Regions from separate parts of the Sessilibacter sp. MAH1 genome, predicted to be linked through region 1. Evidence: predicted binding sites of a transcription regulator. Region 1 holds the regulator's gene; each other region holds the start of a gene.
The links. Region 1 encodes FNR, which switches genes on or off when oxygen is low (the NO sensors DNR and NnrR bind a similar motif). Its sites were predicted from a motif close to TTGATNNNNATCAA; they were not measured.
Positions count from the first base shown of each region.

Region 2: phbB (acetoacetyl-CoA reductase) is a predicted target of FNR. The motif match lies at 4,700-4,713, and genes of this name have one in related genera.
Region 3: ccoN (cytochrome-c oxidase, cbb3-type subunit I) is a predicted target of FNR. The motif match lies at 2,711-2,724, and genes of this name have one in related genera.
Region 4: ACYQ28_RS10280 (NifB/NifX family molybdenum-iron cluster-binding protein) is a predicted target of FNR. The motif match lies at 993-1,006, and genes of this name have one in related genera.

Region 1 is NZ_BAAGIC010000004.1:233,860-241,466, reverse strand. Features, by position in the region: gene ACYQ28_RS06015 (adenylate/guanylate cyclase domain-containing protein) at 1-590, opposite strand, end outside; gene ACYQ28_RS06010 (hypothetical protein) at 800-1,768, opposite strand; tRNA gene ACYQ28_RS06005 (tRNA-Ser) at 1,986-2,073, shown strand; gene fnr (fumarate/nitrate reduction transcriptional regulator Fnr) at 3,123-3,863, opposite strand; gene ACYQ28_RS05995 (radical SAM protein) at 4,152-5,519, opposite strand; gene ACYQ28_RS05990 (hypothetical protein) at 6,368-6,517, shown strand; gene ACYQ28_RS05985 (amidohydrolase family protein) at 6,572-7,607, opposite strand, start outside.
Region 2 is NZ_BAAGIC010000006.1:136,862-144,468, reverse strand. Features, by position in the region: gene ACYQ28_RS08245 (phosphoserine transaminase) at 1-308, opposite strand, end outside; gene ACYQ28_RS08240 (ABC transporter ATP-binding protein) at 612-2,462, shown strand; gene trxA (thioredoxin) at 2,911-3,765, opposite strand; gene phbB (acetoacetyl-CoA reductase) at 4,958-5,683, shown strand; gene ACYQ28_RS08225 (DUF2726 domain-containing protein) at 5,906-6,433, shown strand; gene ACYQ28_RS08220 (hypothetical protein) at 6,475-7,542, opposite strand.
Region 3 is NZ_BAAGIC010000003.1:103,510-111,116, forward strand. Features, by position in the region: gene ACYQ28_RS03940 (OmpA family protein) at 1-307, shown strand, start outside; gene ACYQ28_RS03945 (argininosuccinate synthase) at 1,019-2,239, shown strand; gene ccoN (cytochrome-c oxidase, cbb3-type subunit I) at 2,870-4,330, shown strand; gene ccoO (cytochrome-c oxidase, cbb3-type subunit II) at 4,348-4,959, shown strand; gene ACYQ28_RS03960 (cbb3-type cytochrome oxidase subunit 3) at 4,988-5,191, shown strand; gene ccoP (cytochrome-c oxidase, cbb3-type subunit III) at 5,194-6,093, shown strand; gene ccoG (cytochrome c oxidase accessory protein CcoG) at 6,547-7,607, shown strand, end outside.
Region 4 is NZ_BAAGIC010000008.1:176,385-183,991, reverse strand. Features, by position in the region: gene ACYQ28_RS10290 (leucine-rich repeat domain-containing protein) at 143-694, opposite strand; gene ACYQ28_RS10285 (hypothetical protein) at 723-944, shown strand; gene ACYQ28_RS10280 (NifB/NifX family molybdenum-iron cluster-binding protein) at 1,136-1,633, shown strand; gene ACYQ28_RS10275 (hypothetical protein) at 1,795-2,046, opposite strand; gene ACYQ28_RS10270 (BolA family protein) at 2,699-3,004, shown strand; gene ACYQ28_RS10265 (hypothetical protein) at 3,436-3,819, shown strand; gene ACYQ28_RS10260 (DUF4202 domain-containing protein) at 4,113-4,706, opposite strand; gene cobB (Sir2 family NAD+-dependent deacetylase) at 4,867-5,589, opposite strand; gene ACYQ28_RS10250 (sensor domain-containing diguanylate cyclase) at 5,882-6,898, shown strand; gene ACYQ28_RS10245 (helix-turn-helix domain-containing protein) at 7,148-7,607, opposite strand, start outside.

The DNA of each region.
Region 1 (7,607 bases):
AAGCCTTTGGCCTTTTCTTTTTCGGTAACTTCGGTTAGCTCTGCGATTCGTTTACTGGCAGAGCGAAGCTTAGAATTTAAGTACAAACCATAAAGTACAATGTAAACACTAACGCCAATAAGAGTGGTTGCGCTGATTTGAACACTGGAACTAAGCACCCAAACGGGTGTGTACAAAAATCCGCCGGTGCCAGCGCCAATAAAAAAGGCTGCGTTATCTTCAAGCCATTTTCGGCTACCACCTTGCAACGCTGCATTAAATTGAATAATGGTGGCAAATAAGACTGTTGGTAAAATTTGAAAATCAACAAGGCACAAACAGGCGCCAATTAGAGCTGCATCTACCCAACCAAAATAGCGTTCGAGTTTTTCTTTTCGCTCATCGGAATGCTTTTTTTCAGAAAGAAAGCGCGTAAGCGCCAAGTAACACAGGGTAAGAATAGAAAGGGCGATTGAAGTGATATCAAATTCTGGCCAGCTTCTGTAAGAAACAAGAGAACCAACCACTGAAAACGCAATTAACGAGCGGAAGTAAAAATATCGTTGCGGACTTGCCCAAAAGTCACTGTACTGGATTTTTTCTCTCGTCATGAACGTTGCACTGCGAATACTTGTTGAATTATAAATTAACGAGCGAAAGATCAAACATAATCACATTTAATAAAGTAAGGATCAAACAAAAAGTTTTGTTCTGTTCTTTTTATTAGGTTTCGAGACATAGCGTTTGAAATAACGTGGTGGAATATACAACTTCAAGAATTCATCTGTCTATTGTTAGTCATTACGGCTTTGGTAGTTGATCATAAACTGTCATCGAGTTGCATTTGAGCTAGTAATTGATCAATTTCCGCCTGCTGCTGTTTTAGGCGTTTTTTTAGTGCAACATTTTCGTTCATAAGTTGCTGTGTAGTTTTGTTATCTGGCTGCGTTTTCCGCTGGCTTTTACTGGTATTAAGCTCTTTTTCTAGGCGAATCACTTCATTTTCGAGGGCATTAATATGCACATGTGATTCATTCATAAAAGCATCGAACGACGCTAAATGTTGTTGATACTGCTGTTTTTGATCACTCGAAGACACTTCTGCTGATTGCTTCTGAAGCGATTTTTTAAACAAATTGGCAGATTGCTTCCAATTCTTTAGCGTGTCTTGAAAATGCTCAGATTGAGCAGAGTCAGAATTGCGCTCCAGCTGCTTCAACAGATCTTTGTACTGCATAAGTTCTGAACAGATTTCACCGTGGGTTTTGTCTTCAGAGCCTTTCAAAATAGAATCAATTTCTTGCGTTAAACTCTTTATGCCGCTTGCACGAGAGGCTGCTTGCTCTGTTGACTTGGGCTCTTGTTCAAACATTCGAACAATAGTATTCAGGCTTGAATAAAGTTTTCTCCAGTTGGTACGATTATCTTCGATGGCATCCATTTCTGTTTGCAGAATTTGTGCTCGAAACGCAACTGCTTGCGCCTCTGGCTGATCGGATGATTTCAACGCATCTTCAACTGAAGGCGCGCTAGAAATCTTAGCGAGATGCCCAAGACTAATTTGTAACTGCTGGCCTACCTGTTTTTGGTACAACTGCTTGTCATTTGAGCTATGAGTAGGGTTTTCCTTGATCTCATTCAGCTCGTCGGTAAGTCCTTGAATCGTTAGCTTCAACTTTTGAACAAGCTTTCTCAGACCTTTGATATTAAAGAGCAAAAACACCGACAGCAGAATCAGTACAGCGTAAATTTCCAAGGTGCCAATCACGATCCATTTGGATATCTGCATGTCTTTTTCAACTTTTGGTTAGGGGGTCGATATTTGAATATAAGAAGCCACGTTACTAAGTATTGTCAAAGAACAGAGATGTATCCATGTTGCCTGTTATCTTTACAGTGCGTAAATCAATACAGAAAGAATAAGCATTGATTCTAACTTAGTGTTTGCGTATAGTTCGCCCTCCCAAAATTAGCGCTTCCGCTTATTCCAAGCTGCCAATTTTGAAGGTGAGGTGTCCGAGTGGCCGAAGGAGCACGCCTGGAAAGTGTGTATGTCGAAAGGCATCGAGGGTTCGAATCCCTCCCTCACCGCCATCGAATGTTGAAAAACCCTACAATGTTAGGGTTTTTTTATGCCTGAACATATCCGCCAATACTAGCGCGGTGAGAGAGGGTGAGAACCCGAGCGGTTCGAGCAAATACAAAGTATTTGCGACAAGACGCCAAAGGCGGCGCAGCCCAAAGGGTCAAAACAATCCGTAGATTGTTTTGATTAATCCCGACCGACAATTAAATCCAAATCTAAAAAGCTCCACGATGTGGGGCTTTTTTATGCCTGAACATATCCGCCAAGACTAGCGCGGTGAGATAGGGTGAGAACCCGAGCGGGACTAGTGCAAAGCTAAGCAACAAACTGAACGGGCCGCAATTACTGAAATGAGGATGAAGCTGTAAGGCATTTACCAAAGACTTTCGGCACTGTTCGCAATGACCGTTGATTGATAGTTTGTTTCCCATCAAATATCTAATTTTTAAGATTGATTTAACTCAATGCCCTAATTGCTGTATACGAATAGATTGTTAAGTACAGGCTTAATTGATGGTGTTAAGTGTTTTAGTCGGTTGATTAAATCGAATGGGTAATTTTTTGTGAGTTGTTTGGCGGAATTTTGTTAATTTGATCGCTGTTTGTAATGTAGTTGATTTTAATTAAGTTTGTGAATAGTTACTTACGGCAAAGTTATCTAAGATTACAACTGATTCTACATTCTTGTTTTTCTATATTTATAATTGAAAATTTGTAAGGCTGTTCAGATTTTTATATTAAATAAAAAAAGTTTTTTGATATGTTTTGCGAACATTGTTGGCCAAGGAATTCGGTATTTTTAGAAGGTTCAATGATTCTTTAAAAGTAATTCCAAGTTATTTTAACGTGGAATTGTTCTACCTAATAAATCGGTACGAATAAGAATTTATTGAAGGTGCTTTTTGATGAGAAAATGCTTCGGGATTAGAAAGTGTTGCGCAACTAAGAGGATTTTTTCTACCGACCGAGATCGGTAGAAGGTAATCTAATGTGGCAATACGTGTAGACAAACCGCTTTAAATACTCACCACAATTAAAAGCGAAGTATAAATTTGTGTTATTCAGCACTCGCCACTTTTTGGTCGTAGGAGCAATGTGTGCCAGCTAGCTCACTTAATCCTACAAGGTCAATAATGGTGATGTCACGCTGGGCAACTTCAATAAGGCTTTCTTTTTGGAACCTGCGAATAAGTCGGCTTACGGTTTCAATAGTAAGGCCAAGGTAGTTGGCGATATCTGTACGCGACATAGAAAGACGGAAGTGCGTTGCAGAATATCCGCGTTGTGAGTAACGACTAGAAATGTTGATTAACAGCGCTGCTAGGCGATCTTCTGCGGAGCGCTTGCCCATCATCAATAGGAATTCGTTATTGCTTTGAATCTCGGCGGAGAATAGGTTGTACAGTTGCTGCTGAAGCGCAGGAACTTTTTGTGACAAATTGTCGAGTTGTGCTTGCGGCAAAAAGCAAACGCTGCTGGTTTCTAGCGCTTCTGCAAAGCTGTTGTGAGTTTTACCGTGATAGGCATCAAAGCCTAAAATTTCACCAGGGAATGAAAACTCGGTGATTTGGCTATCGCCATTGGTTGCAATTACCACCGATTTGAAGCTGCCTGAGCTAATGGCGAACAACCCTTCGAAATGATCACCGGTATGATAAAGGGTCTCACCCGCATGGAGTACACGCTTTTGTTGCACCACACCTTCTAGTTGGCCAATATCATCGTTGGACAGGGTGTGAGGCAGACAAAACTTACTTACAGCGCAGTTACTGCATCGTACATATGAGGTAACAGTCATAGGTAACTTTCCTACCGGGCTTATCTTGTTGAAATTCTACAGGACTTTTGATCTGAGTGCATAGTTTAAGGTTGCTATATCAGCAATATACGTTATTGAGGGAGATAGGTCGATAGCTTCGAGGCGTGAGAATTTACAAATACGCCTTCTTTGCGCAAAACTTAGCTTCCTTGGTAATAATCAATAAATTTTTTATTCGATCAACAGCTCAAAAATTCAATTTGTTTATTTTTACTGCAATAACAATAGACTATATAGCAGGGAACATCGGTATGAAATGCGGGCTTATTAGCCCGCACGTCTGAAGTAGGAAGCCAATTGATTGGCAAACCATTGACCGCTTGGTGTTAATCTTAGTTTTTGCTGATTACTGATTACCATTTGTTGCCCAAACTCTTGTTCTAAATTAGATAATTCTTTTGCAAAATAATGGTCGAAACTGGTTTTCCAGCGGCTTTCAAACTCTTCTTTATTTACTTCTAAATTACACAGTAAGCGTTGAGTGATTTCTTTTCTTATTTGATCATCGACCGACAGTTCTGTACCGCGATAAACCGAGTGTCCGTAGCTTCTCACTTGGCGGGTATAGTCACGTAAACCCAATTGGTTTTGCCAAACGGCTGATGGCGTGCTGGATATCGCCGACAATCCAAAACCAATGACGGTATCGGCAACGTCTGGAACATAGCCATGTTGAGTCCATTGCAGACGACCACTTTTGGTTGCATCGCACAAGGGGTCATCGTTGCTAACGAAGCAATCGGGGCCAATTGCGCAATAACCGCTACTTTGAAGATGGTTGATGGCAAAGGTGCGCATTTCCATAACGGTTTTATCTTCGGGAACTGATTCGATATCAATCAGCGATTGTGAGGTAAATATTTTGGGATTGTGGTGATATTTACGCAGAACAACTCGTGAGGGCGACAGTTTTAACAGTTGTTTTAGGCTGCTCATAAATGAGCCCAAGCTCTGTTGTGGTAATCCAAAGGTAACGTCGAAACTGACGGATTGGATGCCTTGCGAGCGAACATCTAAGGTTGATTGTTTCAGTTTTTCGAAGGTGTATTTTCGATTAATAACCTGCTGAACCTGTGTACTAAAATCTTCAACACCAAAATGAATGCGGTTAAATCCCAAGCTTTTAACAAGACTGACGAGCTCTGTATCTACCGTTCTTGGATCGGTTTCAATGCAATAATCTCGATCTACAGCGTGTGATACGCCAAAGGAGTTTTCAATTTCGTAAGTAACTCGTCGTAAATCATCGGCTAACAGAAAGGTCGGAGTGCCGCCGCCAAAATAAATTTGCTTCGGCGGTAGTCGTTTTTGGCTCATTCCCTTGATGATTTGACCGTACCACTGGATTTCTTGTTTTAAATAGTCGGCATATTGCGCCGCCAAACCGTATTGTCGAGTGACCACAATATTGCAATTACAATAATTGCAAAGCTCTTTGCAAAAAGGAATGTGTAGATGGATGGCGAAAGACTGAGAAGCTCTTAAGTGCTTTTCAAGATCTTCCGCCTGAAATTCCAATTCTTTAAACGTTTCAATGGGCGGATAAGGCACCTGTAACGTTGGGCACGTGCTGAGTCTAGCAAGCAGGTCTGCTTTGGGAGGAGTGAACGCAGGCATAAAACCATTTTCTCTCATGTTATGTTTATCTTTTTCTCACCAAATATCAGTAACTACTATCGATACCGCCGATGTTTGGTTTTGCTTACTTAAAAACAAAACGAAAAAAATTATTTGGCCTGTATCAACCGGCCGCCAACTCTAATCATCAAGGAATTGTATAGATTGATTTGAATCAACTGGCGGTTATAAAAATAGGCCTAACAAGACTTTTTTGGTGATTGCGTGAGGGATTATTAACGGTGCTAATCGCTAGTGTTCGGTTATTCGTGGAGAAAAATAATGTGATAAGACGGTATTCATTTTGATATCAATATGAAGGAATTTCTGATTAGTTTATAGAAGAGTACATCAGAGGTTTCTTAAGAGGTAATTATCGAGTTTTTGAGTAGCGTCTCACATAAGAGATTTCTTAATTTGAATACCTGATCGATGTTTAGGAAACTCTGATTAACTTAGAGTTTCTCGCGACACAAGGATGTGTCGCCAATTTCAAGAACTGTAACTGATTGAAATTGTGAAGAAATTGGAAATCACATTTTCAATTTCTGCCCTCTGATTAAATCAAGGATGAGTTAATCAGAGGTTCCTTTAATTAATAAAAGAGCTGATAAAGAAACGATTAATTTTTCTGACTTTGTAGTTGTTAACCAAATCTCTGCTCTTATATAAAGGTCGTGGTTTTTATTAGGTTTTGTTTGAAATTTTATGCGTGAGCAATGGGTTATTTGATTTTAATTAAATGATTTTTGTAGAAAAATAATTCGTCAAACATTTACTTGATTTAAGGCAATTGCTAAAGGTGAATTTGCTTTACTTTGTAGCTATACAATAAAAATGAAATTACATCGCTAAGGAGCTAAATCATGTATTTCGACACAGTTATTTTATCTGGAATTATCGTTGTAGTGGCTACATGTGCTGTAGTTGTTTATGCAAGCAAATACATGATTCAGCACATTCGTACCGAATTGAAAAAAGAGCCTCAACAAGAAGTGATTAAAAATCATCACTGAGGTGGTACAAAGCGTTGGTTGTTTGACTTTGAGGCTCTTGGTATTTTCTATAAATTAGTGTTTTCGCAAGTATTGTTGTATTTCTTTCGCCTTGTGTTGAGCCTCTTCTTTAATTTTTCGGCCATCTAACGTTTTTACGTCTTTATTTAACATCAGTACCTTGCCGTCTACGATGGTTGTTACCACTTGATCGGAATCAATTACATAGACGAGATGTGAAATAATGTCGTAAATTGGGTGAATTCGAGCCTCGCTTAAATCCAACTGAATTAAGTCTGCTGAATAACCCGTTTTTAGTTGACCAATGCTACTCTCGAACCCAATTGCGGCTGCGCCGTACTTTGTCGCCAATTTTAAAGCATCCACTGCTGGTAGCTTTTTAGGATCGCCGCTTTCAAGCTTGTGAATAAGAGCCGCGGTTCTTATCTCTTCAAACATGTCTAAGTTGTTATTGCTGGCAGCACCATCGGTACCCAAACCAACGCGAATTCCTGCGTTCAGCATTTCTGGTACGGGTGATAATCCCGATGCTAGTTTTGCGTTAGAGGTGGGATTATGAATGGCGCCAAGATTAGCGGCTGCCATACTTGGGTATTCTGATTCCAGTGGATGAACCATGTGTGCAGCAATAATCCAATTATCTTGCAGCTGTGATAGCACGTGAGTTACAGGCGTTTTGTGATACTGACTTTGAATAATATCGGTTTCGCCGCTGGTTTCGGCAACATGAATTGAAATCGGCGCCGATAATTTTTTAGCAACTTCGCCAACCTGTTTTAAGTGCTCAGGAATCACCGTGTAGGGTGCGTGAGGGCCAAATCCCGGAGTAATTCGCGGGTGTTTATTTTGCCACTGGCGTACGTATTTTTCACCAGCGCTAAATGAATCATTCCAACCCTTAAAGCCTGGGCTTGGGGTATCAATCATGGGTGCGGTAATGATGGCTCTTAATCCGCAATCTACCATAACATCGGCAATCACTTCTGGATAAAAATACATATCCACAAACGTGGTTGTGCCCGATTGAATCATTTCATAACAGGCGAGTTCTGCCCCGGTTTTAATAAACTCAGGCGTCACAAATTTGTTT
Region 2 (7,607 bases), on a different contig from region 1:
ACCCATGTAGAACCAAAAGATTCCCACGCTAAAACATCAACGCCACGGGCACCTAATAAACTCCACAGTGCCATTTCAACGGCGCCGGTATCCGAAGCCGGTACAACACCTACGCGGTAGCCCGGCGGTAAACGCAAAATTTCCGCGGTTTGAGAACAAGCTTTCGCCAATGCAGGCTTGCCGACCGAGCCACGGTGAGATCGCCCAAGCGTGGTCAAATCCAAGTTGGATACAGAATAACCAGGTCGTTTACTGCACGGACCAGAACTAAAATGTGGGTTATTCGGTTTTACATCAGGCTTTTGCATGGCTGTCTTGCCTCATAAATACACAGGTACATTTTGGGCCAGCGATAATAGGAGTTTGTGCCCTAGCCTGCAAGATAAACGCTATTTGAAGAAATCAAATTCCAATGTTCGTTATTTATGTCAATAAGCAACTCAATGACCACTACGTGACACTAGATGAAAGGTGCACGGAAATTATCCCCTGCGATTGAACCCTAAAACCACGTATTCTCCGATTTGCACAAGCCAGCCTTACTTTTACAGGTATAATTAGCGATAACTGCTTTAAAAAGCTAGAAACCTACAAGAAAACATCGAGTTACTGTGAAGACACAAAACGAGCCCCAGCCGCATAGTTTAAATCTTAAAAATTTCAGCGGCGCATTCCAATACAGCCCGCAAGCATTAAAACTGGTTTGGTTAACCTCAAAACCGCTCACGATAGCCTTTGCGGTGGCGACACTTATCGCCGGATTTTTACCGGCAGCTATTGCAATACTTGGGCAATACATTGTCGATTCGGTAGTACTTGCTGCTAATCTACACCAACAAGGCAATACCGATGTTACCGAGCCGCAGAATACCGCGCTCTTTTGGGTGGTATTAGAGGCGATACTGGTGATTGTTCTTGCAGCCGTGCAGCGTGGAATTTCAGTTTGCCAATCACTATTGCGCGCGCAGCTGGGCGAAAAAGTTAATGTCATGATTTTAGAAAAAGCATTAACACTGTCATTAACCCAATTTGAAGACTCGGAGTTTTACGACAAATTAACCCGCGCACGCAGAGAAGCCTCGGTAAGGCCGCTAGCTTTAATCAATAAATTATTTGGTTTAATGCAAAACGCCATTTCGCTTGTAAGCTACGCGGTAATACTGTGGCAATTTTCTTTTTGGGCGTTGCTGGTTTTATTAATTGGCTCTTTTCCGGTTTTTATTTCAGAGGCCAAATTTTCTGGTGAGGCCTTTCGTCTATTTCGCTGGCGCGCCCCAGAGACTCGCCAACGTTTGTATCTAGAGACGCTACTCGGCCGAGAAGACAGTGCCAAAGAAGTTAAGGTTTTTAACCTAGGGCCAAGATTACTCAATCGTTACCAGGCTATTTTCGACAAAATTTATTTAGAAGACAAAAAGCTCACCATTAGACGAGATACTTGGGGTTGGTTGCTCGGCTTGCTGGGTTCTATTGCTTTTTATGCCGTTTATATTTGGATTGCTCTAGCCGCAATTTACGGAACGATCAGTTTGGGTGAAATGACCATGTACTTGTTGGTTTTTAAACAAGGACAATCTGCCGTAAGCGCTTCATTAACCGCCATCAGTGGCATGTATGAAGATAACTTATATCTGTCAAACCTATTTGAGTACCTAGATCAACCAGTTGATTCAGACCATGGAACCGCTACCTTCGGCAAAACTCCCGGTGACGGAGTGCGCTTTAATAATGTTTCCTTCACCTATCCCAACGCTAAATTTGCAACCTTAAAAAACATCAATCTACATATTAAACCCGGACAAAAACTTGCGATTGTTGGTGAAAATGGTTCCGGTAAAACTACACTCATTAAATTATTAACAAACCTTTATCAACCCACCGAAGGTGTCATTACACTGGACGGTACACCGCTTTCAAGTTGGGAACCTTCGGCACTGCACCAAAGATTTAGCGTAATTTTCCAAGATTTTATGCGTTATCAGTTTTTAGTGGGCGAAAATCTAGGTGCAGGTAATGTTGCTCGATTTGATGACGAACAAGCCTGGGTACGAGCCGCCGAAAAAGGTTTGGCCGACAAGTTCATTAATAACCTTCAGAACGGATATCACACCCAACTGGGTAAATGGTTTAAAGACGGACAGGAACTCTCCGGCGGACAATGGCAAAAAATTGCCCTATCACGCGTGTTTATAAAACCTGAGGCAGATATCTTAATCTTAGACGAGCCGACATCCGCTATGGATGCAAAAGCCGAAGCAGAAATATTTTCGCAGTTTAAATCACACACAGAAAATAGAATTGCGATTTTTATATCCCACCGCTTTTCAACCGTGCGCACAGCCGATCATATTTTGGTCGTTGATAATGGCGAAATCATCGAGCAAGGCAGCCACGAAGAACTGCTCGCAAAAAACAACACCTACGCACATTTATTTAAACTGCAAGCCAAAGGGTATCAGTAAAATAGCAAGCGGCTATTGTTTGCAAACAATAGCACAAGTATTTGCAAATGACGGCTCAAGGATCTGAGGAATTTCCGATTAACGCATTCGTGATTTAATCAGAACACTCATCTTGATGTTGCTAAAGACTCAGTTTAATCGGAGTTTTTCTTAATTTATTGGCAAAGAGAAATCCGGTGCAAAACCACTACCGGTATTTGCTGTAGATATGCATGCACTAAAAATAAACACTCTACTAAATTTTGAATGGAAAATGTGCAATTAATACACAAGAAAACTTTCGTTCTTAAAGTGTTTAACGCGTTTTAATCACAAATAATAAAACTGCAAAAAATTAAATGCAGAGATTCAACAAGAGTTGAGTCTCCGCATTATTTACTAACTGACGAGTTATTAACGCCTACTAAACCGACGTTAAGCATTAATTTTAGATATGAGTTACCGTTAATTAATAAAGTAACGTATAAAACTTACGTTGATATTGAACCGCCAATGGATCTCCTTTGCCGAGTGTCGCTAAAATATCTAAATAGAATTTTTTAGCGGCGCCTTCTTGGAAGTTCATATCCTTGCGGAGAATATTCAATAAAATTTCTAATGCTTTCTCATGCATATTGCTTTGGTTGTACTGTACCGCAAGCTGCAATTGAATATGATGATCTTCTGGATTATTTTCTGCTTGCTGTTGAAGTGCAGTTAATTCAGGAGAAACGGCCGACTCTTTGGCAAGTTCTAACTTAGCCAACAGCGATTTATAAATCTCATCTTGATCGACCATTTTAATTTGCGCGAGTACTTCTTCTGCTTCAGAGAGTCGATTCGTTCCAATTAAAACATCAGCAAGGGCCAGGCAAATATTAGCCTGCTGATTAGAGTCTAAAACCGCTTGACGCAGTAAAACTAAGGCTTGATCAATCTCGTTATCTGCGATCAATTGCTGTGCTTTTTCTAAGTCTAAATCCCAAGATTTGGGTAAATACTTATTTAACATCTCGCGAATTGCAGACTCCGGTTGCAAGCCGGCAAAACCATCAACTGGTTGACCTTCTTTAAAGACCAATACCGTCGGTAAGCTACGCACACCTAACTGTGAGGCAATCATTTGATGTTCGTCGGCATTGATTTTTGCCAACAAAAAACGACCTGCGTACTCGTTTGCCAGTTTCTCTAACACCGGCATTAAAGATTTACAGGGCTCGCACCAGTCTGCCCAAAAATCCGCCAATACAATACGTTGAAACGATTCATCCACTAACACCTGCTGGGCGTTATTTTGATCAATCTCGATGATATGACTTGTCATTCTGTACTCCCCATAAACGTTGGTTGTTTTATAGGGGTTCGCCGTCAACATTACAACCCCAAGGCACGGTGTTTGCGTAGCAAATAGTGTTTAGAGGTAACTCTGAACGCGTTCACACATGAAAAAATCTATAGGGCCTGTTTCGAAAGGTAACTTTAACGTTTCGTGAGGTGATAACTTGCATAGAATCTGATTGTTATTTCGAATAATCATTTACTAGAAATAGTAATAATGGTTTTATCATTATTTCATGCAAACAACAGTGATACTGATTGTTGTTCTGAGAAATAACACACCATCAGAATTGATTAAACACGCTTAAACATAGGCTGAATTAAAAACCAATAATCGAACATCTTAAATTTGGGGTATTGTATCTAAATGAAACCCAACCTTAAAAATATTGTGTGATTATCGTTTACGGTAACAATCGAACAGGTTTACATATTAACCAAGCTAAGGTGATAGTTTTTTAAACGACTAATATTTCATTAAATAATTTGCTTTTTAGAAATCCTATGCTGAAATTATATTAGTAAAAATTAATCTGAGGTTGTAAAAATAAAAAATATACGTAAATCTGCACAAGTTTTTTTGATCACTAAAAATTAAAATTTGCTGCATTGCAGAATTAATCGAGTAAGGCAAAATATGTACAAACGCGAGAAATCAAATTGAGAATTTTCTTTGATTTAAAACAAAATCGTATTTAAAAGCATAGCTCTGCAATATTAAAAAATTTTAAAATCTGTACATTCGCATATCACACTGCTTACAAATATCACCATAATAAATAAAGTTGAATTCACAATAAAAATACGTTAGAAATAAAAATAGACAGAAGCGAAACTAAATTTCTGTTCAACAACTCATTAAATCAATACATGAGTTTATTTTAACCAAGTTAATATCGATCTAAACAGCAAAGTACTGTTTGACAATAATTAAAATTTTATAGGCGTGAACAACAAGCACATCCCAGAATACCTCTGCTTATACACTTAAGTTTGTATTGTTGCCCGCTTTCATTCAAAAAATTTTCATTTAGCTCCAAAAATACAATAAAAAAATAATAACAACCTTATACAACTGTGCCTCGATTTGAGGTGGTAACCAATAACACTATGGTGCAAGCGCTTCCTCGCTGTAGTTGCACAACAATGTAAACAATATATTTATGAGGATATATCCCATGGGAAGAGTCGCTGTAGTTACAGGTGGAACTAGAGGCATCGGCGAAGCAATTTGTTTAGAATTAAAATCAATGGGCCATCAAGTCGTTGCCAATTATGGTGGTAATGATCAAGCTGCAAAAGAATTTACTGACCGTACCGGTATTCCTGCATTTAAGTTTGATGTAGCGGATTACGACGCGGTTGAATCAGGTTTACAACAAATTGAATCTGATTTCGGCCCTATCGACATTATTGTGAACAATGCCGGTATTACGCGCGACGGCGTATTAGCCAAAATGACGTGTGACAACTGGAACGCTGTATTAGATACCAATCTAAAATCGTGCTACAACACCTGCCATAAACTTGTACCGGGTATGCGTGAGCGTGGTTTTGGTCGCATTATTAATATTAGCTCGGTTAACGGCCAGGCTGGTCAATACGGTCAAGTAAACTACACTGCCGCTAAAGCAGGTATTCTTGGTTTTACCAAAGCTCTAGCACTAGAAACCGCCAAATACGGTATTACTGTTAACGCCATTGCTCCCGGTTATATTGATACCGAAATGGTACGCGCTGTACCTGCAGACGTATTAGAAAAAATTGTAAAACGTATTCCCGTTGGTCGTTTAGGCAATACCGGTGACATCGCAAGAGCCGCCCGCTTTTTGGCTGATGAACAAAATAGCTTCATAACCGGCGCTACCCTTTCAATCAATGGCGGCCAATTTATGGCCAACTGATGTATACATAAAAATCAAAAGCGCTTAAATAACTTAAAAAAACGCAGCCATATGGCTGCGTTTTTTGTTAATGCATAAGCAACAAACAAACTCTGAGAATTAACCACCATTAATTAACCGCAAATACCGCAACCTGTAAAAAGTTTATGGAATACTATTTATTTATCCGTCAATAAATATAATAGGCCTTCGCCTCTACCTTCAATATTGAAGAAATTAAATATGGATTACGTAATTGCATTACTTTTAATTGCGTTAATTGTAGCCGCAATAAAATACGGTAAAAACGGCAACACTAATAAAGTTATAAAAGATAACAGTACTTATACAAATATTGAGCACTTAAAGCAAGGTTACTTAACCTCAAAAAATAAACAAAAACTATTTCAAGCATTAAGAGTTGTATTGGGTGATCGCTACATGATTCATTGCCAAACCTCTTTAATTGCATTAACCAAACCCACGCTTAAAGAACACCGTAGCAAAGCCTATAATAAACCTATTGATTTTGTAATTACTGATTGGAAAACAAAAATAAAAGCCGTTATAGAGTTGGACGACAGCAGCCATAAAAATCAAACTCGATATCATCGAGATCAATATGTCAATCACGCACTTTTAGGTATACATCCATTTTTAAGAGTAGAAACACAAAACTTTTATTCACCCGGAAAAATAGCCGAAGCGCTTAAAGAAAAAGGGTTTGATACAGGATATACCGAAAAGAAAACAATTGTCGTAGAGAATTAATGTGATGGCTTCAAAAAGTTTAATAGAAGAAAGGATACGAATTATAATTCCAGAGCATGATATATATCCGACCCATTCCTATTAAAGCCTTTTAGTAATTTGTCAATATATAGATCATCGATATTGCTTGTTATTTTTTCTACATCTGTGAAGCTGTGAATGAATTTCTGCTTAGGTTTTCGTCCAGAAAATAAACATAGATAAAGGTAATAGTCATAAACATAACTGAAAATAGCGACACATTCCTTTGTTGACGAACCAAAAGCCTTCCAAGTCGTTACTACATCATCATCAACCGTCTCGTAAATAGTGGCACCTTCTCGCGCAATATCTCTTAATTCAGACATAAGAAGTACTGAAATCAACTGTCTTATTTGATCAGAAAAATAACGGTAGTCTTCATGATGAGAACGACTTAACTCCATAGCTTCAAAATGTGATTCAGCATCGAATTCATCAAAAATCACTTTTTGTTTTAAGTTAATTAATGCATTGCCAGCTGCCAATATACTTTTGTCCAAATCTTCAAAACTTTGTGTATTTTCTGTGTCAGAATTTTTTATTTGCAATAAATATTCATGATCTTTTTTTAAAAAAAGTTCATAGTGAAGCCTAATATCTATCAAAAACTTTCCTGTGAACACATCATGATAATTTTTTTCTGGCAATTTATCGAAATAATCGAGTAAATCTTTTCTCTGTTCATTATAAAAATCAAAATTATTTTTATCTCGTGCTGTTTTTATTTGAATTTCAGTTTGATAAGTACTGTGCGCACGTGACGCCAATATTGAAAGTGGTATTGATGTGGAAAGTACTGCAAGTTGAAGCTTGCCAAGATCCCAAAAAGTATTAATCCCATCTACAGTTAGACATAGATCATAGTCTTCCCAAAATAAACTACAGAGCGCCAAAAAATATAGAACGGGTAACATTATTGAGTGCCAAAAAATTCTTTGGTTATGTAAGCTTTTTTCGTCTAGTTGAAATATCTTCTTTATTTCGGAATGAAGACTATCTTCGTTTTGTTTAAATATAATTACAACTAATGTAATGGAAAGAAGAGGAGGAATTGTTAGTAATAGTGCTAAATATAACCACTCAGGCATTTCATCAAATCCAAATCAATGTAAATTTAAAATCACAGTCAATTATCAATTACCGTTATGTTTCG
Region 3 (7,607 bases), on a different contig from region 1:
GACTCGTGCAGAAAATCTCGAAATTTCTAAGCGCCGCGCCGAGATTGTAAAAAACTCCCTAGTGAGAGGTGGTGTTGATGAGTCAAAAATTTGGGTGCGGTGGCATGGCGAGCGATACCCCGTCGCATCGAATCGAACTCCATCGGGTAGGGCCGAAAATAGACGTGTAACCATTCGTTTAAGTAAAAATCCGCTTCCAGAAATTGCTTTCGATGGTATTGATGAAAATACCATGGAAGGAGAAAAGATGATGATCGAGGACAAGAATAACGACGAAAAAATGATGGAAGAAAAAAAACCTCTGTAGTTGAGACGTTATTTTAATCTTTTAAGCAATATAAAAAGGCTTTGAATTCGAATTTTCATTAGACCAAAGTCTAAAGGGGCGGTACCGATATAATTGGCTAGCTCAATTAATTGTTATTGTGTTCTATTTTTTCTGCAATTAATTTTAGGGATGTCTGATTTACATACCCTTGTTTTAATTGCGCGTAACAACCAAAACGCTGATTTTTAATTTTCTACAATTTCAATTACTTATCATCGTTGATAGTAGCGATACAGTTTTCACATTGGCAAACTCCCGGTTAATCGCTATTTTATTTTGCTACGAATCATTTACGTTAATTGAAAGGTAGCGTTTTATTATAAGTTGCAATTTATTTGCTGATGTAATCGACAGCCAGCTTTTAATAATTAGTAACTATTGTTCCAGACTGGTTTTACGCAGAGTTATCTCTCTTAGCTGCATTTGAGTGATTAATTTTGGAGAGCTCAAAAAATTTTAAATATTTGCCATGGGCATTTGTATTATTTATCAAGCGTAATAGGTTATTTGAGCTAGAATCCACCTAAAGTTTATTCATGTTGTGCTGTATTCCAGTCATTAGGAATAGATGTTTTATAAGCCTTTTAAAAACTTAAGCAATTGATTATAAACGCTGGGAATTGTGCTAAATTCCCGTTACAATGCGCGCCGCCCAAAATAAGGGTTCCGTAAAGTAATTCAGGAGTACCCATGTCTGCAGTTAAAAAAGTCGTACTTGCTTATTCAGGAGGTCTAGACACCTCTGTTATCGCTAAATGGCTTCAAGAAACCTATCAGTGTGAAGTTGTTACTTTTACTGCAGATATCGGCCAAGGCGAAGAAGTTGAGCCTGCACGTGCCAAAGCAAAAGCCCTTGGTATTAAAGAAATTTATATCGATGATCTGCGCGAAGAATTTGTTCGCGATTTCGTTTTCCCAATGTTTCGCGCTAACACCATCTATGAAGGCGAATACCTATTAGGTACATCTATCGCCCGTCCCTTAATTACCAAGCGTATGATCGAAATCGCTAATGAGACCGGTGCTGACGCTGTTGCTCATGGTGCTACCGGCAAAGGTAATGATCAGGTGCGTTTTGAGTTGGGTGCTTACGCGTTAAAACCCGGTGTTAAAGTTATTGCGCCGTGGCGTGAGTGGGATTTAACTTCCCGCGAAAAGCTAATGGATTATTGCGAGCAGCACCAAATCCCTGTGGATTTTGCTAAAAACAAGAAAAAGTCTCCTTATTCTATGGATGCTAACTTACTTCATATTTCCTATGAAGGAGGCATTCTAGAAGACCCATGGGCCGAAGCTGAAGCCGATATGTGGCGCTGGAGTGTTGCTCCTGAGCAAGCTCCTGATAAGCCGACCTACGTAGAATTGACCTTTGAAAAAGGTGATATCGTCGCCGTAGACGGCGAGAGAATGTCACCTGCGACTGTTTTGGCGACGCTTAATAAAATTGGCGGCGCAAATGGTGTTGGCCGATTAGATATTGTTGAAAACCGATATGTAGGAATGAAGTCTCGCGGATGTTACGAAACTCCGGGAGGCACAATCATGTTAAAAGCGCATAGGGCCATAGAGTCTATTACGCTAGACCGTGAAGTAGCTCATCTTAAAGACAGCCTCATGCCAAAATACGCCGAAATGATTTATAACGGTTATTGGTGGAGTCCTGAACGAAAAATGCTTCAAACCGCCATCGATCAATCACAACAGGTTGTAAATGGCGATGTTCGAATCAAATTGTACAAAGGTTATGTCGAAGTTGTAGGCCGCAGATCTGCTGACAGCTTGTTTGATGAAAAAATAGCAACTTTTGAAGACGATGCTGGTGCATACAATCAAAAAGATGCCGAAGGCTTTATCAAACTGAATGCATTAAGAATGAGAATTGCGGCCAATAAAGGCAGAAACAACTTTTAATTTTGTTTGTAAGGCAGCAACTACCATACCGTGTATTTGCTGCCCTACACAAAATGTCATCACATAAAAACAGACGTAAGCGCCAGATTTTAGTTGTATTTGCGTTTACCGAGGCAACTGGAGTTTGTGTTGGATTGGTAATAGAAAATCCAGCAAGCTTTATAGATTGTCCGTTACTTGCTGTATCAGATTAAGTATGTTGCCCTTAACAATTGGGCAATTAGCACTAATCCAAAAAATTATTGGTCGGTAGGTTTTTCCCACTTTTGGATCAAAGCTTAATAGACGATGTTTGCGCTATATTATCGCACCATCGAAAAAGGGCTATTTCTGCATACTTAAAACGGTATTAGTTGAGCTTCGAAAGCAATTGTTTTTTTAATATTCGCGCTATTTATCTGAGCTTAGAGACATGCCCCCAGCAAGAGTTCTGCTTTTGTTGGGTTTTGCTTAAGCTAAAGTTCTAACAGCTTGATGAGAGTCAAGCTAGAGTTCATTAGCCTCTCTAATATACCGCTGAATATATAAGTGCACTTTAGGGTAGAAAAAAGCACATTAAATATCCGGTTATTCAGGTATTTATCCGAATTAAAAATTCTAAATATTCATTAATTAGTCTAGGACGTCGCTATGGGAAGTCATTCTGTTGCAGTTGAGCAGCCGGCGTACGATTTTAAAATCGTACGTCAGTTCGCTGTTATGACCGTCATCTGGGGCGTGGTCGGTATGGCAGTCGGTGTACTGATCGCGTCTCAATTGGTTTGGCCTGAGCTGAACGATATATTTCAGCCGTATACACATTTTGGTCGTTTAAGACCGCTTCACACCAATGCGGTTATTTTTGCATTTGGTGGATGTGCACTGTTTGCCACTTCCTATTACGTTGTTCAACGTACGTGCCAGACCAAATTGTTTGGTGGAATTTTAATTCCGTTTACATTCTGGGGTTGGCAATTAGTTATCGTTCTTGCAGCAATTACCTTGCCAATGGGCATGACTTCTGCGAAAGAATACGCCGAGCTAGAATGGCCAATCGATATTTTGATCGCTTTGGTATGGGTTTCTTACGCGATCATATTCTTTGGTACTATTGCAACGCGTAAAACCTCGCACATCTATGTAGCGAACTGGTTCTACGGTGCATTCATTATTACCATCGCAGTGCTTCATATCGTTAACAGCGCGTTTATTCCTGTTACCTTGACTAAGTCCTACTCTGCCTACGCAGGTGCGATGGATGCGATGGTTCAGTGGTGGTACGGTCACAACGCAGTAGGTTTCTTCCTAACCGCTGGCTTCTTGGGCATGATGTATTACTTCGTACCCAAACAAGCGGGTCGTCCTGTTTATTCTTACCAGCTTTCAATTGTTCACTTCTGGGCGTTGATTTCACTGTACATTTGGGCTGGTGCTCACCATCTTCACTACTCAGCATTACCAGACTGGGCTCAAAGCTTGGGTATGGTTATGTCTTTGATTCTATTAGCTCCATCTTGGGGTGGTATGATCAACGGTATCATGACCTTATCAGGCGCATGGCATAAATTGCGTACCGATCCAACCCTACGTTTCCTAGTGGTTTCCCTTTCTTTCTACGGTATGTCGACCTTCGAAGGTCCGATGATGTCGATCAAAACTGTGAACGCACTTTCGCACGATACTGACTGGACCATTGGTCACGTACATTCTGGTGCATTAGGCTGGGTTGCGATGATTTCTATTGGTGCGGTTTACCACTTACTTCCTGTTTTAACTAACCGCAAAGAAATGTGGAGCGTTAAATTGGTTAACACCCATTTCTGGTTGGCGACCGTTGGTACTGTTTTGTACATCGCTTCCATGTGGGTAAACGGTATTACTCAAGGTTTGATGTGGCGTGCATTTAACTCTGATGGCTCATTGACTTACAGCTTTGTTGAATCTGTAGCGGCGAGTTATCCAGGTTATACCGTACGTGTTATTGGTGGTGCTATGTTCTTGCTGGGCATGTTAATCATGACCTATAACATGTTTAGAACTCTAGGTGCTGAGCAACCTGAAGCAAGCCAAGTTGAAGACGATTCTTCAATGCCACAAACCCAAACGGCTTAAGTCTGGAGTTATAACACATGAAAAATCATGACATAGTCGAAAAGAATATCTTCTTGATGGTGATTTTAGTTGTTGTCGCCATCAGCTTCGGGGGATTGGTGGAAATTGTTCCGCAATTCTTCCTTAAGCAAACTACTGAACCAGTAGCTGGATTAAAACCATGGCCTGCTCTACAACTAGAAGGCCGTGATATTTACATCCGCGAAGGTTGCCATGTTTGTCATACGCAAATGGTTCGTCCTCTTCGTGCAGAAGTAGAGCGCTACGGCCACTACTCAGTAGCGGGCGAGTCGGTTTATGAGCATCCATTCTTGTGGGGTTCTAAGCGTACGGGCCCAGACTTGGCTCGTGTTGGTCAACGCTACTCAGACGACTGGCACAAAGCTCACTTGTATAACCCTCGTAACGTAGTGCCTAAGTCCAATATGCCAGCATTCCCATGGTTGTTTGACAACCATTTAGATGGCGAACACACGGCTGCAAAAATGGAAGCTTTACGTAAAGTTGGTGTTCCTTACACAGATGAAGATATTGCTGGTGCTAAAGCAGCGGTAGAAGGTGTTACTGAGATCGATGCTCTAGTGGCCTACCTTCAAAATATCGGAATTTTGTTGAAACAAAAACGTTAATCAACATACGACTGTTATCGGAAAAATTATGGATATCAATGCGCTTCGTAGCATTTCAACAATACTAGTAATGATTGCATTTGCTGGTGTGTGTTGGTGGGCTTTTTCACCAAAACGCAAAAAGCAATTTGAAGAAGCTTCAAACCTAGTTTTTTCCGATGACGTCAACACAAAAAATAATCCTGAGGGTGAAGCTGGTCAGCCAGAGTCTGGGGAAGAGAGGCATAAATAGTTATGAGTACTTTCTGGAGTTTATGGATCATCGTTTTAACGTTGACCAATTTAGTTCTAGTTTTGTGGGTATTGTTAGCGAACAAGAAAGTTGCCGTTCGCGATGACGCAGACCCTGAAAATAAAACCACCGGCCACGTGTATGACGGTATCGAAGAATACGATAACCCGTTGCCAAAGTGGTGGTTCCAAATGTTTATTCTAACCATGGTTTTTGCTGTGTTTTATCTTGCAGCTTACCCAGGTTTAGGTTCGTGGAAGGGTCTTTTAGGTTGGACCTCTGTAAATCAACTTGAAGCTGAGCAAGAAAAAGCGCTTGAAAGCTATAAAGAGAGTTATGGTGTTTACAACGAGATGTCGATTGAAGAGTTGGCACAAGATCCTCGTGCAAACAAAATGGGTGCTCGCTTGTTTGCGAACAACTGTGCAGTTTGTCACGGTGCAGATGCTGGTGGTAACTTTGGATTTCCGAACTTAACCGATCACGATTGGTTGTACGGCGGTACACCAGACGCTATCAAAGCAACTCTAACAAATGGCCGTCGTGCTGCTATGCCAGCCTGGGGTAGTATCTTAGGTGAAGAGAAAATTGCTCAAGTTACCGAATACGTTTTGAGTGTTTCTGGCCGCGAGCATGACGCAGCGCAAGCTGAAGTTGGTTCTAAATTATTCTTGCAAAACTGCGCAATCTGTCATGGCGCCGATGCTAAAGGCCAACATATCACCGGTGCTCCAAACTTAACCGACGATATTTGGTTGTACGATGGTTCTCCTGCGGGTATTCGCCAAACTTTACGTAATGGCCGTAACGGTGTTATGCCTGCGCAAGGCGATAAACTACGTGAAGATAAAATTCATTTGCTAACGGCTTATGTTTATTCACTGTCACAAGATTTTGAATAAGCTGACATAAGTTACTCTTATGAATATCGAAATAGGCTGCTTCTGTTACAGAGCGGCCTATTTTTTTGTCTGAAAATAGGCAAGATTTGAAAATAATCAAATATATTTGAGATAGTGCAAACCAAGTTAAATTTTTTATTTTAGAATAACACGAAGTTTAGGAATTTATTTGTTTTATATTTATAAAATAGATAAGTGATACAGAAAACTCTCGCTTGAGAGAGTGATATTAAGAGCGTGATAATAACTACAATTGAGACCTTAAAATAACTTTTAGTTGGTTTTTTAAAGCTCAGAAATTGAAAGCGCAATTTCCAATTTCTTCACAACTTCAATCATTTTAAGTTAATCGAAGTTGGCGATGCATCTTTGTATCGCGTGAAACTCGTAAATACTCAGAGTTTCCCATTCTAAATAATGTAATTAAATATCCGTGAAGAGTTAGGTGCCCCCGTGTTAGACAAAATACCCACAAAAGAAATTTCTGACCCCGATCATTCGGATAAAAAATATTCCGACCTATATCAGGCTGCAAATAAGATCTACGTACGTAAGATCAGTGGATTTTATCAAAATATTCGAAAGTACACGGGACTGCCGCTTCTTCTCGGTTTCGTCATTCTTCCTTGGTTAATGATCGATGGTCGCCCTGCGGTTTTATTTGATTTACCAGAGCGTAAATTTCATATTTTGTGGATGACCTTTTGGCCACAAGACGGAATGTTTTTGGCGTGGCTATTAATTATTTCGGCATTTACCCTATTTACGGTTACCGTTTTGGTTGGACGCGTTTGGTGCGGATTTACCTGTCCACAAACGGTGTGGACCATGTTGTTTATGTGGGCCGAGCGAATTTGTGAAGGCGACCGAAACAAACGAATTAAATTGGATAGTCAACCTTGGAACACCAATAAAGTAATCCGTAAATCGTCCAAACATCTTTTATGGATCGCAATTGCGTTTATAACTGGCGTAACCTTTATTGGTTATTTTACGCCGGTACGTGAGTTGCTGTTGGGTTTTGTTCCTAGTGTTAATGATAATGGTAGCGTCGGCTGGAATATTCATCCTGCAGCGGCATTCTGGACACTCTTTTTCGCTGGTATGACCTATTTGAACGCGGGTTGGATGCGTGAGCAAGTGTGTAAATTCATGTGTCCTTACGCGCGTTTCCAATCGGTCATGTACGATAAAGACACCTTAGCGGTACACTACAACGCCAGTCGCGGTGAAAGTCGTGGTGCACGCAAACCCGGTGACGATTACAAAGCCGAAGGTAAGGGTGATTGTATCGATTGCTCTTGGTGTGTTCAGGTTTGCCCGGTTGATATCGATATTCGTGACGGCCTTCAATACGAATGTATCAACTGCGGTTTATGTGTGGACGCCTGCGATTCGGTAATGGATAAAATGAATTATCCTCGTGGACTGATCAGCTTTACCTCGCAGGATGCTCTGGAAACCGGTCATACCAACTTTTTTAGACCGAGACTGTTCGGCTACAGCTTTGCGGT
Region 4 (7,607 bases), on a different contig from region 1:
AATTCCTCCATGATTTAATCAAAGTTTCCCATACGTAAAGTACTCAAGTTTGAGCGCTTCATTATTTGATGCTGCTTGATGTTTTTAATTCGTAGCAGCTGAATGTATCAACTGCTACCAGTTGTTAATCGATAGGTCGTAATTACATTTTTATTTGCGCAGCCGCTAACGCTTGTAGTTGTGATCGCGTCGTATCTGATAACGGGTTTTCTAAAACTTGAATTTTTTTAAGCTTAGCGTTTTTAGAAAGATCCATATCAACAATGTTATTACTGTTTAGGCGTAAATCTTCCAATTCGCTTAAATTATCGGTGTTAAGCACAGAGATTTCGTTAACATCTGCCCATAATTCTTCGATCAAAGCATTATTAGAAATATCTAAAGACTCTAAATCATTCATAAATACTTCTAAATGCTTCAGTTCTTTACAACCGCTGATGTCCAATTCTTCGATGGCGTTATTACCTAAAAATATTTCTTCGAGTTTGGTGTTTTTAGATAAGTCTACTTTAGTGAGATTGTTGCGAGTTAAATCGATAAGTTTTAGTTCGGTAAGATATTCTATACCTTCAACACTTTCTATTTTGTGTTTTCGGCAATTTAACTCAATAATATCTTCGGCATTTTCTTTTTGGGTCGCTAAAACGCAAGCTTTAAACGCATCATCTTTAAAAGGGATTTCAGTTAATTTCACAGCGATCTCCTTAAGTGCAATATTTTGGATGTTTATTGAAGAAACAATCTTACGCGGCCATTTTGGGCAAGCACTGAGTTATTCAAAGCTTCCTAGAAAAACTTCTTATAAAAATCTGAGAATCATACCTTTACAATTTAATCAGAGTTTTCTAGATATTGTTGTGTTTGTTACAAAATTAGATTTTGTCGATTTGCGACAACAGCATTTAGGTTTAAATTTTAAAAAGCTTGCTCAAAAAAACGAATAAAATCAAGCCGTTAACTTAGCGGTAGAACCTAATGTCTGTTGTTCTTTATTGATTGTCGGCAACCCTTGTGCCATTAGCGCTATTACTAAAAATCACAGCTGTTTGTGAGATATGGGCATACAATTTGATGAGACTAGGTTGTTTGTATTGAGTTTTTTATCGTTCAATAAATACCTAGGTGCGTTGATATTATGGAAGCCGTGGAACCCATTATTGAAGTAACTTGTGTTAATGATTTATACGAAGATACAGAGGTCGGCGCTGATACTTTAATTGTGGCCTTTGCAAGTATGGATGGCGATTGCGTTGATCAGCACTTTGGTTCAGCCAGAGGTTTTTTTGTGTATGAGATTAGTGGCCACAGTGCTAAATCGGTTACGCATAAATTATTTCCAAAAGAATTAAAAGACGGTAATGAAGATAAATTAAAACCCAAGTTAGCGTGGTTGTTGGGTTGTGATTTGGTGTATTGCGGATCTATTGGTGGTTCTGCTACCAAGCAACTTATTACGATTGGTGTTCATCCTGTTGTCGTAAAAGAAGGGCCGGATGTAGAAGAAGTTATTGAACAACTGCAAGCAGAGCTGAATACGGAATTATCGCCAATGTTGCAGCGAATTTTTCAGAAAAAAGCACCAAAAACGGATAAACGTTTTGACGAAATGGATGACGAAGACTGGGATGAATAATTCATCGATTATTGTAGGATTTTAATTTCAATAAGAACCTCTGATTAAATCATGAAAAAGTTTATTAGAGGTTCCTATATGTTTATACGGTTATTTATGCTATGCGCTCAGATTGATCAAACCAACACGCCGAGTGTTAAGCGAATAGATTAAGCAGATAATTAGTTGGGTTTTTTATCCCTAACTGTTGTTTTGCTAATGATTGTTGTGCCAATAGTGGTTTCACTGAACGCCAAATAGTCTTCAAGAAGGCTTCTATCACCGGCTCTACGATCCACAGTTTTTCGGCGTTTACGATGGAATAAATCCATTGGCATATCTTGGCAGCGATCGTGCTCTAAACGTCGATCAGTACCTTTGCGTCGATTAACAAATACAGGGGCGTTTTTGTTGTGTTTAGAATCCGTAGTCATTCTCGTACTTCGTTAGTTAAAACAATAGTGAGGGTTAACGGAAAATCAGTATAGTTCATATTTTTCCTTGCGTTGTGACAACACTGAAAATTCAATCAGGTACAATGAGAGATTGATTTTATGAACAAAATTACGCGTTATAGATACTAGAAAAGTCTATTCAACACAGAGATTTTTCTATCAATATAAAATCGTATAAAAAATAGAAGGTTATGATTGTTTGTTTATGGGAGACCTTAATTAAATTGTAGACTTTTGGTCAGTCGATCCATGTTTAACCTAAGTTTCTAATTTAATATAAGCCTCTGATTAATATAAAACCAGGGCCAATTATAACTTGATGTGTTTATAAGATAGAAATTGGTAATGGGATTTCCAATTTTTCACAATTTCAATCATCTTGGGTTATCGAAATTAGTACACAATATTCTTGCGTTTGAGACTCTTGATGGATCAGAGTTTTTAATGCATTGATTAAATCTAATTTAGTATTGAGTTATTATGAGCAAAATTTTTTTGTCGTAAGAAACTTTGGGTTAATTAGAGTTTCCTTTAGACTTTTATTAAGCTGATTGAGGCACGTGACTGCCCATGAAAGTTTGGTTTTTTATTAATCAATTACGAACGTACAGCAGACAGATAGAGGCGTATTGTGGGCAACACTATTGAGATGAGTATTTCAAAGAAAGTAGATCAGGCGTTCAGTCCTAGCTTTTTCTCTGTTGAGAACGAAAGCTATATGCACAATGTTCCCCTAGGCTCGGAGTCGCACTTTAAAGTGGTGGTTGTGAGTGATTTGTTCACTGGAAAACGGTCTGTGCAACGCCATCAACATGTTTACAAAGTGTTAGCTGACGAGTTAAAAGAGGGTGTTCACGCCTTGGCGATTCATGCTTACACGCCAGAAGAGTGGCAGAATCAAAAAGTTGCTCCTGCGTCACCTAAATGTATGGGCTAAATATATGCGCGCGACAGGTTTGAAAATCTGTCGCAAAATTCCTTTTTTACAGTTTTTCATTCTGAATTGTCCTCCTGCTTTTGTCGTAAAATATCACTTCTATACGCATTTTATGCGTTTATCCATGTCAAAGCTGACTAAAAATTGACTTGTTAATCAAGCAGTTAAAGTGTTTTCTTGTGTTAAAGATTGCCATTTCTCTGTCTTTTTTGAATGAGCGTTATTTCGTGCTGTTATTAAAGTTATCCTTTTAAATAAGGGAATGAAATGAATTTGTCATCCAAAAAATCTATCTGGGCGGAATAGTAGTATCCTGCGATTTAGTTATAAAAAAGTTAACATACGTGTGTAAATTTATGTAAAGTGGCTGCTCCGATAAAATTTTGGCGTTTAAAATTACATTTTCTGCATTACTTTATTGGGGTTAGAGTGTGAGTATCGACTTTGAGGACTGGGAGATTGATCTCAAGAATCTCTCTGCAACGCATCCTTGTGGTTTTACTATCTCGGTTGAAGGTTCCCCCAGAAACCCCTCGGTAGTGCATCCCGGACCGTTTCCAAAACATCTTTCTGCGCTAGATCAGGTTCGCTTGCTGCGTCATGGTGTTGAGGCTATTGCTAAAGCCAGCCGCGACAGCGGTGATGTGGGTAATTCTCGTTACGGGAATCGGCGTGAGCATCAGGCAAAGGTAGTTAAAAAGCCCAGTGGCAACTCCAGTAACTCTAATACTGGCAACCGAGATAATGGTAACCGAGCGAAAAAACCGTTGTTGTCGTTAAAAAAGAAAAACGAAGATTCGCAATCTGATCAGTAGTACACCGTCGATTTTTGAGCGTGCGTTGTGGATTCGACGTTGCCTGAATTCTGCCGCATCAAAAACGTGTTTTGTTGAACACTTTCAGGAACCTCTGATTAACTCATCCTTGATTTAATCAGAGGAAAGAAATTGAAAATGTGATTTCCAATTTCTTCACAATTTCAATCACTTACAGTTCTTGAAATTGGCGACACCATCCTTGTGTCGCGAGAAACTCTAGGTTAATCAGAGTTTCCTTCAGTAAAAGTCGAGCCCAGTGAATAAATTTACTGAAGCTCGATGTTCTGTAGTTACTCAGCTAATGCTTTTCCAACCAATTCGCTCAAATGTGCTTTTAGGGGAATGGTGAGAGCCGCCTGATGGCCTTTTTCCGACATTTTATTCCAAGTTTTGCGAATAATATCGATGAGCTTTTCTTCGGAGTGTTTTTCGGCAAAAGGCTCTAAATAGTGTTCAATAAATACTAAGCAAATAACGTCTTCAAGTGCTTGAACTTGCTCGTCTCTTTTTAAATTTCGTTTGGTTAATAATATTTCAACCTTGTCGGTATCTGCACTGCTATAACCGTATTTTTGCATGAGTTTAGCGGCGGTTTCTGCGTGGAATTTACCAAGTTCTAATCGCCATTTTTTATAGCCCGATTTATCCATGGGATAATCGGAACGAGGAATAACCCAGCGCTGTACATGTTGAGCCCTTGCGGCGATTTGCAGTACTTCGTCGGCGTCGGGTTGGAATTGTTGTAGACGCTCACTCATTCTTACGCCGTACAACCATTCCTTAGCAACCCATTCACCATTAAAATTTTCTTGGTTTGGGTCTTGTTTATTGAGAGTATCGATTTCATTCAATACAGATTGTAATGCTGAGTTTGCAGAAGTCATTGAAATCATCTCTTTTAAATATTGAAGCAAGTATTCGTTAGACTGCTTGGTTTTAAACTGCTTGGTTTTGAACTGCTTGGTTTTGAACTGCTTGGTTTTGAACTGCTTGGTTTTGAACTGCTTGGTTTTGAACTGCTTGGTTTTAAACTGCGGTGTTAGACTAAGATTGTGTTGTTAATAAATGTTTAAAAAATTTACCCACTATTTCTGTGGCCGGGCCTTGTATGCATTCGTCGAAACGACTCGCGCCTTTAGACGCTTCTAAATTAAGTTCCACCGTGTGGGCACCGTATTCTTGAGCGATTTGCTGAAATCCGGCCGCCGGATAGACATTGCCAGAAGTACCAATAGACACAAATAGATCACACCGCTCCAGTGCTTGGTAGATCTTGTCCATATACAGTGGAATTTCGCCAAACCAAACAATGTGCGGTCTCAGTTTACCGGGTAGTCCACAACAGTCACAAAGCTCTTCGTAATATACCGGTGTTGTTCGGTCGTAAATGGTATCGGTTTTCGCGCAGCGAACTTTCAACAATTCGCCGTGCATGTGTAATAGGTTTTTACTGCCAGCGCGTTCATGAAGATCGTCAACGTTTTGGGTAATCAGCAAAAACTCTCCCGAATAGTCTTTTTCGAATTCCGCCAAATCGATGTGTGCTTGGTTGGGTTGCGCTTCTTCAACCAGTTGGCTGCGTCTTGCATTGTAGAAACGTTGTACCAGTCCTGGATTTGCTGCAAAGGCTTCTGGCGTGGCTACGTCTTCAACCCGATGGTTTTCCCATAATCCATTGTTGTCGCGGAAGGTTTTTAATCCAGATTCGGCGGATATACCGGCTCCGGTGAGAACAACGATTCTTTTTGGGGGTGAGGCGATTGCCATTTATTAACTCCTGTAGATATTCTCGGCCAATCAGAGACTTCTTAATATTCTAATATAAAATCATTCTAAATTAACATCGATGGTTTTTTCCTAATAATAGCAATCTTACTAGCGTTGTTGTTGCCACCCATAAGCGTAATTTGGTGCTTTATCACCACTAAAAAAATTCTTTTATTTTTGACCAATCTAGCCGATACATGAATTAAGCAGCTCACCTGTAAAAAGTGATGCGCCAAGCAGTTAGTTATAGGCAACTACAAGAGTCTTAACAGTCAATACAGGATTTAGTGTCGTGGAAATAAGTATCGCTAACGAAAATCGACGCCTCAGAGAGATCGTACAACAATTATTAGATCGTATTGATGAGCAGCAAAAAACGCACGCTCATTTTCAGAAATTTCAAACGCGATTACTGCACTCGCAAAGTTTCAGTGAAACCGTTAACCTATTGCTTGATGACGCTTGCCGACATTTTCGGTTGGCTTCAAGTAGTTTGATTTTACACGATGCCGATGGCCACATTGAGGAAATGATCAGTGCGTGCCAAATTGATTTGCGCAGTAATCGTTTGCAACTGCGCAAAAATGCCGACTTTTATAAGAAAATTTATCCTGAAAAACCTCAGGTTATGTTACAAGAAATTGATGTTCTCACCGCGACACGGTTATTTCCCGGAACACCTAAAGTAGGCAGTGCCGCATTTTTACCGCTGTTAAATGCTCATGGTATTTTTGGCAGTCTGCATTTTGCCTCCAGTGATGAAAAACGATTTGTTTCTGCAAAAGATACCAATTTATTAGACCATCTCGCCGATGTCGCCAGTTTAAGTTTGCGTTTTTCATTTTCCCATGAGCAGCAGTGGTTAGCATCATTGCAAGACCCGGTTTTGCAAATTGGCAACGCTCAGTATTTTGAAAAAGCACTGCACAATGAGCTCGATCGCGCCCGCAGAGAACACAGCCACCTAGCCTGTATGATGTTGGTTGTAGAGGCAGAGGTATCGGACATTGATCTAACCTTGCAGAAACTGGTGCAGGAATTAAAGGCAAATATTCGCAAGATTGATATTTGTGCAAGAATCGATGAGGTGTGCTTAGCGGTGTTGATGCCCGGAACCGATTTGCGTCAGGCTCAAGGCATGCTTTCTCGCATAGAGCAGTCTATCTTGGCTCTCCAGTTAGAACATAACGTAGCCATGGGTGTGCATTCTTGGAAGGCCCGAAAAACAAAAAGCTCTCTCAGTGAAGATGCGTTAAAAGAAGCCGGTGTAGAATTAATTACCACGGCGAAAAATCGCGCCTATGGTTAATGTGAAATAATATCGGTTAACCGATAAAAATATTGGTTAGCGTTTAAGAATATTGAAGTTATTTTTACGAAATTCTGATTAATTGATGAGAACCTTTGATTAATTTATGGAAACCTCTGATTAACTCATTCCTGATTTAATCAGAGGGCAGACATTGAGCATGCGATTGCCAATGCCTTCACAATTTCAATCAAGTATGGTTCTTGAATTTGGCAGCACATTCTTGTGCTGCTGAAAACTCTGGGTTATCTATGGTTTTTTGGTGCTGCTGGATTTAATGGTTTGTGTTTTGAAATCCTGTTTTACGTAGTTACTAAAAGAGGTGTATTGCCACTGACGTAAAGCCACAACCAGAGTATTGCCAAACTTTTCTCCCAAGGGTAGTGTCGAATCGCGCTTGTTTAATTCGCTGATTTCGTTCACAAGTGCCTGCATCTTTTTTTGTATTTCTTTATTGGTCGAAAACGAACACAAACCATTTAATACAATAAGCTTCTCGGTATCTTGATCAAACTTAGAATTGAAAAAATCCTGTTGCACTTTCTGTAAGAAAAATTGCTGAATGGGGCCGTTGGCTAGCCAGCGAAAATTAGGTGCAATGCGAAGTTTGATGCGATTGCCGGGCAATAAATCGATAATTTTTAGTCGATCTAAGGTGGCCAGTTGTTGAATTAATTTATGGTGATCAAAATTATAATAATCTTCAAGC